One region of the Saccharopolyspora sp. NPDC045839 genome, then DNA from elsewhere that is predicted to be linked to it. Evidence: riboswitches for the same ligand, from Rfam matches in the RefSeq annotation. Region 1 holds a riboswitch; each other region holds the start of a gene.
What was found. Region 1 has a riboswitch for thiamine pyrophosphate ahead of thiD (bifunctional hydroxymethylpyrimidine kinase/phosphomethylpyrimidine kinase). Riboswitches for the same ligand answer to the same signal wherever they lie in the genome.

Region 1 (4,046 bases):
TCTCTTCGTCCGCGGCCTCGGCGACCCGGTCGGTGAGGCCGCGGGCGGTCAGCACGGCCGCGGCGAACTCGTCGTCGGCGTAGGTCTGGATCCACGCCCGGTACGGGTGGCCCTCGGCGCCTCCGGTGGCCTCCAGGATCGCGGTGCCGACGTGCTGGTACACCCAGAAGCACGGCAGGATCGCCGCCAGCAGCACCGGATACGCCTCGGTCAGCGCGTTCGCGCGCAGGAACGAGGTGTAGGCCAGGCAGGACGGGGACGTGCCGATCCCGGCGATCTCGGCGTCGGACAGGCCGAACTCGGCGACGTACCCGGCGTGCAACCGGCGCTCCTCGACCAGCGCGCCCTGCGAGGCGCCGGCGAGGAACGCGGCGTCCTCGGCGTTGTCGGCGCGCGTCGCGGCGGCGGCCAGCGCCTGCGCGAAACCGACCAGGTAGCGCGCGTCCTGCACGATGTAGAACGCGAAGCGGTCGCGGTCCAGGGTGCCGTCGGTCAGCGCGGCGTTGAACGGGTGCTCGACGATCGCCTGCTGCAGATCGGCGGTGTGCGCCCACGCCTTGGCGCAGAAACCGTCGGCGGGCGGAGCGGGCAGCTTGCTCATCAGAACCTCTCGTAGCGTGTGGAAGCCCTTGTGCTCAGGGCTCTGCAGGTGTTCGGGAAGTCGGTTTTGGCTCTTGTTCTTAAGCGACGAAGCCGCTTAGCCCACCTACGCAACCGGCACCGCCGCGGGTTCTCAGACGTCGTCTGGCGAGGACAGCCCCGATGCCGTGTATTGGTCATACATAAGTCGGGGATCCCACAGTCCAGACGGCGTCTGAGGTTCCGCTACGTGCACCGCCACGCAAAACGAGCTTGGAATCCCGAAAGGTCACCACCAGTGGTGGAAGTGGTGGACCGGGCCGTGGCCGTGGCCCACGTCGAGCCGGTCGGAGGCGCGCAGGGCCTCCGTCAGGTACTCCTTGGCCTCGCGCACCGCTTCGAGCCAGTCGCCGCGCTGCGGCCGCAGCGCGGCGATCGCGGCCGACAGCGTGCAGCCGGTGCCGTGGTCGTTGGTGGTCGCGACCCGCTCGCTGGAGAGGAACTCGGCGATCCCGTCGCCGTACAGCAGGTCCACGCTGGTCCCGCCGTCGAGGTGACCGCCCTTGAGCAGCACCTGCTTCGCCCCCAGCCCGGCCAGCCGCTCGGCCTGCGCGGGCATGTCGGCGGGGTCGGTGAGCTCCGGCTCGCCCAGCAGGTCCGCGGCCTCCGGCAGGTTCGGGGTGATCAGGTCCACCCGCGGCAGCAGCTCCTCGCGCAGCGCGCCGACCGCTTCCGGGGCGAGCAGCCGGTCCCCGCTCTTGGCGACCATCACCGGGTCCAGCACGACGTGCGGCGGCGCGTAGCGGTCGAGCACCTCGACCACCGCGCGGATCACCTCGGCGTTGGCCAGCATGCCGATCTTGACCGCGTCCACCCGCACGTCGTCGAGCAGCGTGACCAGCTGCGCGGTGATGAACTCCGGCGGCACCTCGTGGACCTCGGAAACCCCGGTGGTGGTCTGCGCGACCAGCGCGGTGATCACGGACATGCCGTAGGCGCCGTGCGCCGAGAAGGTCTTCAGGTCGGCCTGCACGCCTGCTCCGCCGCTGGGGTCGGTGCCGGCGATGGTCAGCACATTGGGAACCATGACGTCCCTCCGCTAGTACGAGCTAGGTCAGGTTCAACGGGTCTGTTCTCAGCCCGGCAGCCGGGCACCCCGCGTCACTGCCACCAACCTAACAACCGGGCCCGGCTCACGACCACGCCCACCTTGCTGTTTCCGAACTCGTTCCGCGTGGCGGTGCCAAGCACCTCCGGCGCTTCGAAACGCAAGAGCCCGCCCTGCCGCAGCCTCAGTCGATCAGGCCCACCACCACGCCGGCGGTGAGCACCTCGCCGGGTCGCACCTGGTGCCACAGCGTGCCGGTGGCCAGCGCGGAAACCCAGCCGACCGTCCGGCCGCAGCAATCGCCGCCCATCCGGATCTCCGCCAACCGGTCGCCCACCCGCACCCGGCTGCCGTCCGCGACCAGCCAGCACACCAGCACGCCGCGCGCCGGATCGCGACCGGCCCGCCTGCGCCCGAGTTCGGGGAAGTGCACCTCGGTCATCCCGCCCCCCTCGATGATCGCCCCAGCATTGCCCCAGGTGCGCCGCGCGACAAGACCGTTCGGCGGCCGGACCACTCCGATCGCCGAGCCGTCCGCCTGCTCCGATCGGCCCACCCGAACCCGAACCTGGGCGGAATCGGCACAGCGATCGAATTCACATCGAGAAGGCACCCACCGGCGGGCAAGGGGACCCTTCATCGCGGACTAAAGTGGTTGATGATGGAAACCACGACCGATGCCCCGAGCTTCGCCCGTTCCCGCCGGCAACCCCGGCCGGAGGATCCCGCCCGGATCTGGGCCCCGCTGGCGGACCTGACCGAAGCCGCCGTGGCGGCCGCCGGTTCGGGGACGGTGGCGATCACCCGCGGATTCGACCGCAACAGCAGGCAGCGCGCGAAGGCGCTGCGCGAGCTGCTGAACCGGCGCGACGTCGCCGCCGTCGAGGTGACGCCGGCTCCGGGCAGCACCCGGCTGCTGGCCGACGTCGACGTCACCGCGGTGGTCAACCTGATCGGCGCCGGGTCGTGGCAGCCCTACCGGGTGGCCGCCGAGCTGCGCGCCCCGGTGCTCACGCCGAAGCCGGGCGACGGCCCGGCCGAGGAGGTCACGCGGGACGTGATCGCCCTGGCCGGCGACTCGGGCCACCGCGACGTCGCGATCTCGCACGTCGCCGTCCGCTCCGAGGACCCCGCCGCCAGCCGGCTCACCCTGACCTACGACGGCGAGCAGCTGACGGTGCCCGGCGGTTGGTTGACCATCGCGGTGCAGGGCAGCGAGCTGGAGGTCAAGGTCGGCGGCGTGGACTTCCCGGAGCGCACGCTGAGCACCGGCGAGATCCGCGTGGAGGCCTTCGACGCGCCGCACCGGCTGGTCCGCGACGAACTGCCGATCGCCGACTTCGAAGAAGCGGCGGTCACCTTCACCGCCGAGGCCAACGGCCTGGTGGTCCGCCCGGTCTGAGCCCCAGCCCGCCAAGTCACGTCCGCAGCTTCGAACGGAGCTGCGGACTTCTGCTTTTCCGGGAACCGCCGTTCAAGTGAATGATCACTCGGAGTTTCCAGGCCGCCCGATGGAGATGTGCCCTGAACCACTCCCGCGACTGATTTGGGCATATACCGTCACGGTTCATACCGAACTGCGTCCCTCGATCAACACCGCGCGCTGGAGGCAGAGCGCGCGAACTGCAACAGGGAGGCTAGGGATCGTGGAGCCCACCAAGCAGTGGCATGTGAGCTGCCGCGATGTCGCCGGCAGACGTCGGGACATGTCGGTGTTCGTCAACCAGGGGAACATCGTGCTGATCACCCCGCCGGGCGAGACCGCGGTGCTGTCGCCGCTGGAGGTCGGCAGACTGAGAGCAGCCTTGCGCGACGCGATCGTGCAGGCCGCCACCCTCGAGTGAACACCCATCGAGAGCGGGGGCGGGCGACGGTCCGCCCCCGCTCTCGTGATCTCGGCCTTCCCCGCGCTGTCCGCTCACGGCATTATCTACTCCCGGTAACCTGGCGACCGAGAGGTGACTCGTGAGCACGTTCTGGCAACGATCAGCCGCGCTCCTCGGGCGCGGAACGTCCGGCCTGCACACGGCGTTCGTCCTGGCAAAGCAGGGGGTGATCAGCCCGCTCCGGCCGGACAAGCTGCTGCGGGTCGTCCTCGCCTGGCGGCGCTGGGGCATCACGCCGCCGCTGGCCTACGCCGTCGGCTCGGTGCGCCACGCCGACCGCCCGGCCGTGATCGACGAGCGCGGCGCGCTCAGCTACGCCGAGCTCTCGCAGCGCACCACCCGGTTGGCCAACGGCCTGCGCGACCGCGTCCCCGACGGCACCCGGATCGGCGTGCTGTGCCGCAACCACCACGGTCCGGTCGAAACGATCGTCGCCGCCGCCAAGCTCGGCGTCGACGTGGTGCTGCTCAACA
Region 2 (4,046 bases), on a different contig from region 1:
TTCTTCACACCTTCCCGCTTCCACCACTGCGACTCGAAGGCCAGGATGCCCCGCTCCCGGACGGTGAGCTCGCCGTCCGGCGGTAAGGGCTGGGGCGGCACCGGCGGCGGCTCGACGATCCGCTCGATCGGCTGGGTGATCGGCTCGGCGAGGCGCAACCGCCGACCGGGTGCGGGATCGGATTCCGGCTTCCGCTGTTGCAGGCGCGCCAGCTGCTCGCACTGACGAGCGATCTCCTGCGCGGTCAGCATTTGGGCGGCGTCCATCTGGCTCCTCGCCTCGCGATTCGGGACTTCCCGCGTTCGCTGGAATCACACAGCTGTGATTCCTCCTCAATTACACCATGCCCGGAATCCCGGCGGGAGCGGATCACACCGGCGAGTACCGGGCCCGGAACACCCCGACGCCCCGACTGCCCAAACCGCTAAAGTCCCGCTCATGGCTGTTCACCCGATCTGCGTCGTCGGCGACCCGGTGCTGCACAACCCCACCCGCCCGGTGGAGCACTTCGACGACGAGCTGCGCACCCTCGTCGAGGACATGTTCGAGACGATGGCCGCCGCCAACGGGGTCGGGCTCGCGGCCAACCAGATCGGCGTCGACCTGCGGGTGTTCGTCTACGACTGCCCCGACGACGAGGGCGTCCAGCACCGCGGCGTAGTGGTCAACCCTGAGCTGACCACGTCCGAGATCCCGCAGACCATGCCGGATCCGGACGACGACTGGGAGGGCTGCCTGTCGGTGCCCGGCGAGTCCTACCCGACCGGCCGGGCGAGCCGGGCGAAGGTCACCGGGTCCGATGTGGACGGAAAGCCGATCGAGGTCGAGGGGACGGGTTTCTTCGCCCGCTGCCTGCAGCACGAGACCGACCACCTGGACGGCCACCTCTACCTGGACCGCCTGATGGGCCGCCACGCGCGGGCGGCGAAGAAGATGGTCCGCCGCAACGGCTGGGGAATCCCGGGCCTGACCTGGGACCCGGCGGAATCCGGCGACCCCTTCGCCGAAGACGAAGACTGAACCTCAGAAATCCCCGGTTTCAAGCGTCAAGTTGAACGGATCGGGCAACTCGACAGGTTTACCGAAAGGCACGCAGGACATCTCTCGATAACTGCCGGACTCAGGGTTGGAGTAAAGCAATACCGATGGCCCACCAGACCGGAATCGGTCGATCAGGAGATAGAGCGGCACACCACCAAGTGCGTACCCCCTGAGCTTCGTTTCCCGATCTGTCTTGGCATTACTCCACGATGTGATCTCGACAGCGAGCAGCAGTTGATCCGCTACAACAGGATCACCCGGCGGATCTGCATCCAACACTTCACGTGAGACCACCGCGAGATCAGGTTCGTAGGTTTCACCGGTTGCCGGGATCACGACCCCCAGCGCCGTAGCCAACTCCCACTCATCCAGGATCACCCGGGCCAACGCCTTGATTACACGGGAATTGACCTTGTTGTGCGGCTTTCCGGGCGGCGGCGTCATCACGATCACTCCTTCGATGATCTCCGCGCGCCAGCCCTTGCCCGGCAGCTGCACATTCCGCCAGGCTTCCACCAGCTCGTGCCACGTCGAGGGCTCGAGCGCCGGGGCAGCAGTCAAAGCGCGATCACCTCCTGTATCGATGTCATCACGCACCGTACTCACCACCCCTGACAACGTCGCGATCGCCCTGGTCATGAGCCTAACGGCAAACCAGCCTGCCGTCATCGGGGTGAATCGGGGTTGGCAGGCCGCGGTCTCCCGGCTAGCCTCGGGCAGCGACAAATCAACACCGCGGGAGCTCGCACCAAGAGCGGGCTGAGAGGGCGGCTGGAGAACTCCGGGGCCGCCGACCGCATGAACCTGACCGGGTAATGCCGGCGTAGGGAGTGGATGGCAGTGGCCGACGTGCGTCCGAACGCGTCCGAAAGCGGAACCCAGATCACCACCGGGCCGATCAGCGGCTCGCGAAAGGTGTTCCGGAACACCGAATCCGGCCTGCAAGTGCCATTCCGCCGCATCGAGTTGACCAACGGCGAGCACCTCGACGTGTACGACACCTCCGGGCCGTACACCGACGAGAACGCCATCGTCGACGTCCATAGTGGACTTCATCGGATGCGGGCGGGGTGGACCGACGGGCGGGAGCACCGGACCCAGCTCGGCTGGGCCAGGGCCGGCGTGATCACGCGGGAGATGGAGTACATCGCCGTCCGCGAGGGCGTGTCGCCCGAGCTGGTCCGCGACGAGGTGGCCGCGGGCCGGGCCGTGATCCCGGCCAACCGCTGCCATCCGGAGAGCGAGCCGATGATCATCGGCAAGAAGTTCCTGGTGAAGGTCAACGCCAACATCGGCAACTCCGCGGTGACCTCCTCGGTCGAGGAGGAGGTGGAGAAGATGGTGTGGGCGACCCGCTGGGGCGGCGACACCGTCATGGACCTGTCCACCGGCAAGCGGATCCACGAGACCCGCGAGCGGATCCTGCGCAACTCGCCGGTGCCGATCGGCACCGTGCCGATCTACCAGGCGCTGGAGAAGGTCAACGGCGATCCGGCCGCGCTGACCTGGGAGATCTACCGCGACACTGTCATCGAGCAGTGCGAGCAGGGCGTGGACTACATGACCGTGCACGCCGGCGTGCTGCTGCGCTACGTGCCGCTGACCGCGAACCGGGTCACCGGCATCGTGTCCCGCGGCGGCTCGATCATGGCCGCGTGGTGCCTGGCGCACCACCGCGAGAGCTTCCTCTACACGCACTTCAGCGAGCTCTGCGAGATCCTGCGCGACTACGACGTCACGTTCTCCCTCGGCGACGGCCTGCGGCCGGGCTCCATCGCGGACGCCAACGACCGCGCGCAGTTCGCCGAACTGGAGACCCTCGGCGAGCTCACGCACATCGCCCGCGAGCACGACGTGCAGGTGATGATCGAGGGCCCCGGCCACGTCCCGATGCACAAGATCGTCGAGAACGTGCGCCTGGAGGAAGAGCTCTGCGGCGAGGCGCCGTTCTACACGCTCGGGCCGCTGACCACCGACATCGCCCCCGCCTACGACCACATCACGTCCGGGATCGGCGCGGCGATGATCGCCCAGGCAGGCACCGCGATGCTCTGCTACGTCACGCCCAAGGAGCACCTGGGGCTGCCGAACCGGGACGACGTCAAGACCGGCGTGATCACCTACAAGATCGCCGCGCACGCCGCCGACCTGGCCAAGGGGCACCCGCGGGCGCAGGAGCGGGACGACGCGCTGTCCAAGGCGCGGTTCGAGTTCCGCTGGACCGACCAGTTCAACCTCTCGCTGGACCCGGACACCGCGCGGGCCTTCCACGACGAGACGCTGCCCGCCGAACCGGCCAAGACGGCGCACTTCTGCTCCATGTGCGGGCCGAAGTTCTGCTCGATGAAGATCACCCAGGACGTCCGGAAGTTCGCCGCGGAACGCGGCCTGACCAGCGTCGAGGCGATCGAGGCCGGGATGCAGGAGAAGTCGGACGAGTTCGCCGGGGCCGGCGGCAAGGTCTACCTCCCGCTGGCCGACTGACCCCGGGCAGGTCGTCAACATCCTCCGGCGTGTCGTGGCCCGACACGCCGGAGGACCGCAATTTCCATTGAAATCGAAGGTCCAATTTCCATTGAAATCGCGTTCCCGGCCGGTCCGCGCCTTGGAAGACCGGTAGGAGCGGGGCCGTAACATGAAGTGGATGCACGAGATCTCGGCCGGGCACGAACGCCGGCCCGCGAACAACACCGCTCCCCCGACCGCGCTGACCATCGCCGGGTCGGACTCCGGCGGCAGCGCCGGGATGCACGCGGACCTGCGCACCTTCTTCGCCTGCGGCGTGCACGGCATGACCGCGGTCACCGCCGTGACGGTGCAGAACACCGTCGGCGTCACCGGGCTGGTCGAGATCCCGCCGGAGACCGTCGCCGCGCAGGTCGACGCGGTCGCCTCGGACATCGGCGTGGATGCGGCCAAGACCGGGGTGCTCGCCTCGGCCGCCACCATCGAGGCCGTGCTGGACGTCTGCGACGAGCACGGCATCGGCCGCGGCGGTCGCACGC
Region 3 (4,046 bases), on a different contig from region 1:
CGGCGCGGCGCATCGCCACGGTCGTCAGCTCGGTTCCGGACGCGATCAGCGCGCGCTCCAGGACCGCGAGGTTCGTCGCCCCTCCGGTCCCGGTGATCAGCCGCGAACCGAACTCGCGGCCGGCGATCACCAACGGGTCGTCCATGACTCTCCTAACAACGGGTCCACCGAATCCGGGTAGCACGGGATCCGGTGTGCTTCTGTTGCCCCGCAAGGGGGTTCGGGCCGGAGGGGGCGTCAGCCGCCCTGCACTGCGGTGAGGACCTCGATCGCGGCATCGGGGCGCAGCGCGGTGCCCGGCCACAGGGCGCGCGGCACCACGGCGCCGTCCAGCGCCACGGCCACGCCACGCTCGGGCACCCCGAACTCCCGCAGCACCGCCGCGAGCGTTGCGTCGGCGGCGACCTGCCGGGTCTCCCCGTTGATCACGACGTGCACTGCTGTCCTCCCCATCGGCTCGGATCGGCGGCCTTGATCTCGACGGCGGGCTCCTCGTCGCGCAGCAGCGCGAGCACCGCCTCGACCGTCACCGGGGCGAGCAGGAAGCCGCCGCGGTGGTGCCCGGTGGCCGCCAGGACACCGGGTTCCAGCCAGCCGAGCACCGGCAGGTTGTCGTCGGTGCTCGGGCGCAGCCCGGCCGCGGCCTCGACCAGCCGGTATTCGGCGATGCCCGGCATCAGCCGCTCGGCGTCGGCGATCAGGTCCCGCACCCCGCCCACGGTGACCTCGGTGTCGAACCCCACCTCGTACTGGGTGGCGCCGAGCACCAGGCCGCCGTCGTCGCGCGGCACCAGGTAGGTCTGCCGGCCGCGCACCGGGCCGCGGATCGTGCGGCTCGGCGGCGGCAGCGCCGTGGTTCGCGCGCGCAGGCGGAGGATTTCGCCCTTCACCGGCCGAATCCGGTCCCGCAGCGCGGGATGCAGCGCGCCCGAATGCACGCCCGCCGAGATCACCGCGACATCGCAGTCCACAGTGGAATCTTCGAGCTCCACCGCGCCGGGCCGGACGTTCTTCGCGTTCGCCGCGACGAACTCGACGCCCGCCGCGGTCGCGGCCGCGCGCAACGCGGCCAGCGCGAGGCGGTTGTCGACCGCTAGATCGCCCGGCACTTCGAGCCCGCCGCGCACCGCCGGACCCAGCGACGGTTCGAGCCGCCGCACCTCCCGGCCGGTCAGGCGGGTGACGGCGCGGCCGAGCCGCGCGAGGTAGTCGACCAGGTTGTCGAGCTCCGCGCGGTCCGCGCTGTCGACGCCCACGACCAGGGTTCCCTCGCGGCGCAGCCCCGAAGGCAGGCCCGAGGCCCGGGCGAGTTCGTCGGCGAACTCGGGCCAGAGCCGCAGCGATGCCGCGCCCAGTTCCAGCAGTTCCTCTTCGCCGGGCCACGCCTCGGCGAGTGGCGCCAGCATCCCGCCGGCCACGTTCGACGCCCCGGACGCCGGTTCGGCGTCGACGAGTTGCACGCGATGCCCGGCGGCGGCTGCGCGCCACGCCACGGACATGCCGATCACGCCGCCGCCCACGACGACGACGCGTTTGTTCCGTTCTTCAGACACTCCACGCTCCCTGCGCCGGCATGACCCGGATCAGGTTCGACGGTCGGGGCCAACGCCCCCTCTCAGCCCGGCACCCGGGCTCCCGTGCTCACCAGCAACCACCGTACCCGTCGAGGATCGCCACGTCGTTACCTGTCTTGAACTCACTTTGCGTAGCGGTGCAGGTAGCGGCCCCCCTGCGGGAATTGCTGTCGCCGCCTGGACTGTGGGAGCCCCGACTTGCGTATGACCAATACGCGGCGCTGGGGCTGTCCTCGCCAGACGACGCCTGAGAACCCGCGGCGGTGCGAGTTGCGAGGGTGGGCTAAGCGGCTGGCGCCGCTTCAAAGACAGGCGGTCGAGCAACTTTCACAAATTTCGGGCGCCGAATGGGAACGCGCGCCCGTGCCCGCGTTCACGCGGTCCGGCGGCGGCGTCGCGGGAGGCTACCCTGTGGGGCATGCCTGGATTGGACGGCTTCGGCATCCGCGCTCGCCTCGACGAGGCGCGGCTGTACCTGTGCACCGACGCGCGCGCCGAGCGCGGTGATCTCGCGGAGTTCGCGGACGCCGCCTTGGCCGGCGGCGTCGACATCATCCAGCTGCGGGACAAGAACCCGAACGGCGCCCCGCTGGAGGCCCGCCACGAGCTGGCGGCGCTGGAGGTGCTGGCCGAGGCGTGCCTGCGGCACGGCGCGCTGCTCGCGGTCAACGACCGCGCCGATGTCGCGATGGCCGCCGAGGCCGACATCCTGCACCTCGGGCAGGACGACCTGCCGGTGGAGATCGCCCGGCGCATCGTCGGCGAGCACGTCGCGATCGGCCGGTCGACGCACGACGTGGTGCAGGCGGACGCCGCCGCGATCGAGCCCGGCGTGGACTACTTCTGCACCGGCCCGGTGTGGACGACGCCGACCAAGCCGGGCCGCTCGGCGGCCGGGCTGGAGCTGGTGGAGCACGCCGCGGAGCACCGCGGCCACGGCAGGCCGTGGTTCGCGATCGGCGGCATCGGCCCGGACAACCTGGACCAGGCCCTCAAGGCCGGCGCGGAGCGGGTCGTCGTGGTCCGCGCGATCACGGAGGCCGAGGACCCGCGCGCCGCGGCCCGCGAGCTCCGCGACCGCCTGCCGTAACGCTCGGACGCGACGCAGCCCCCGGCCGGGTGCCGGGGGCCGGTCTGGTGGCGCTTACTGGGTGAGCAGGGTCAAGCCGTAGGCCTGCAGGATCTCGTTCACCGGCTGGAAGTAGGTCGTGCCGCCGGAGCTGCAGTTGCCCGAACCGCCGGAGGTCACGCCCTGGGCCTGGCTACCGGACAGCCAGGAGCCGCCCGAGTCGCCGGGCTCGGCGCAGACGTTGGTGCGGGTCAGGCCGGTCACCGTGCCCTGCGGGTACTGCACGGTCTGGTTCTTGGCCTGCACCGAACCGCAGTGCCAGCCAGTGGTGGAGCCGGAGCGGCAGATGGACGCGCCCACGGCGGACTCGGTGGAGCCCGCGACGCCGACGGTGCTGCCGTCGTACCGGTTCACCAGCGGGCGCGGGGTGTCGGCGGAGCCGACCCGGACCCAGCCGTAGTCGTTGCCCGGGAACTCCGAGCCCTCGAACCGGCCGGTGGGCTGCGAGGTGGAGTCGCCGACGTTGCCGCAGTGCCCGGCGGTCACGAATCCGCCCTGCACCGAGAATCCGACGGAGCAGCGGGAGCCACTGCCGATGTAGTAGGCGTTGCCGCCGATGACATCGGCGTAGGTGCGGGGGTTCTCCAGCGATTCGGTGACGCGCACCGCATCCGTGAGGACTCCGGAGGTGTGCACGAACCGCGCCGCGTCGGGGGCGGTGCCCGGCCTGGTGGTGACGACGACGGAGTTCACCTTGCCGTCGACGTACCAGCCGGAGACGCCCTTCGGGGCGACCGCGCTGCGCAGGTTGAGGCCTTCGACGACCCCGTTGAGCTGCTCGATGCTGTAGATGACGAGCTTCGGCTCGGCGCCGGCCGCGCGCACCTCGTCGAAGCGGGCCTGGTCGGTGACGCCGACGACGAGCTTGCCGAGCGCCGGGTCGAAGTAGGACCCGCCGTAGGTGCTGCCCAGCGCGGCGCTCAGCCGCTGGTCGGCCTGGGCTGCAGCGGCTTCCTGGTCGAGCCGCTGGAGGGCCTGGTCCCGGTCCAGGCCGAAGTCGCGCTGCATCGCGTCGAGCAGGGTCGCCGCTTCTGCCGCGGGCGGCGCGGTTTCGGTCGCGGTGGCGGGCATGGTCAACGCGGCCACCGTTCCCGCCGCCAACATCACGGTCCCGGCCACCCGGGCCGCGAGTCTGCGCTTCATCTGATGTCTCCCTCTTCGTGAGCTGGATCTCATCGCCCCGTCGCCGATCCAGTATCAGAGGAGAACATCAGTCCCACATCCGCCTTTCGCCCCATTCGCCCAAAACGCCTCCTGCGCAACTCGATTGAGCTAGCGCAGGAGGCGTTTGGCCTGGATTTCCTATCCCCCAGAAGAAGACTGACGCGGCTCGCCGGTTTCGA

Region 2: it holds a riboswitch for thiamine pyrophosphate, as region 1 does, so the genes downstream of both, thiC (phosphomethylpyrimidine synthase ThiC) here and thiD (bifunctional hydroxymethylpyrimidine kinase/phosphomethylpyrimidine kinase) in region 1, are expected to answer to the same signal.
Region 3: it holds a riboswitch for thiamine pyrophosphate, as region 1 does, so the genes downstream of both, thiO (glycine oxidase ThiO) here and thiD (bifunctional hydroxymethylpyrimidine kinase/phosphomethylpyrimidine kinase) in region 1, are expected to answer to the same signal.

Annotation. Positions count from the first base shown of each region.
Region 1 is NZ_JBWKKH010000008.1:271,610-275,655, forward strand. It holds gene tenA (thiaminase II) at 1-601, opposite strand, end outside; gene thiD (bifunctional hydroxymethylpyrimidine kinase/phosphomethylpyrimidine kinase) at 869-1,666, opposite strand; TPP riboswitch at 1,654-1,748, opposite strand; gene AC07EQ_RS14770 (hypothetical protein) at 1,872-2,243, opposite strand; gene AC07EQ_RS14775 (hypothetical protein) at 2,349-3,089, shown strand; gene AC07EQ_RS14780 (hypothetical protein) at 3,334-3,531, shown strand; gene AC07EQ_RS14785 (AMP-binding protein) at 3,653-4,046, shown strand, end outside.
Region 2 is NZ_JBWKKH010000010.1:136,349-140,394, forward strand. It holds gene AC07EQ_RS16810 (DUF3263 domain-containing protein) at 1-266, opposite strand, end outside; gene AC07EQ_RS16815 (peptide deformylase) at 439-1,020, shown strand; gene AC07EQ_RS16820 (Uma2 family endonuclease) at 1,024-1,680, opposite strand; TPP riboswitch at 1,767-1,888, shown strand; gene thiC (phosphomethylpyrimidine synthase ThiC) at 1,876-3,525, shown strand; gene thiD (bifunctional hydroxymethylpyrimidine kinase/phosphomethylpyrimidine kinase) at 3,686-4,046, shown strand, end outside.
Region 3 is NZ_JBWKKH010000010.1:144,923-148,968, forward strand. It holds gene thiG (thiazole synthase) at 1-145, opposite strand, end outside; gene thiS (sulfur carrier protein ThiS) at 238-438, opposite strand; partial or broken gene thiO (glycine oxidase ThiO) at 426-1,556, opposite strand; TPP riboswitch at 1,544-1,649, opposite strand; gene thiE (thiamine phosphate synthase) at 1,993-2,664, shown strand; gene AC07EQ_RS16870 (S1 family peptidase) at 2,719-3,846, opposite strand; gene AC07EQ_RS16875 (hypothetical protein) at 4,006-4,046, opposite strand, start outside.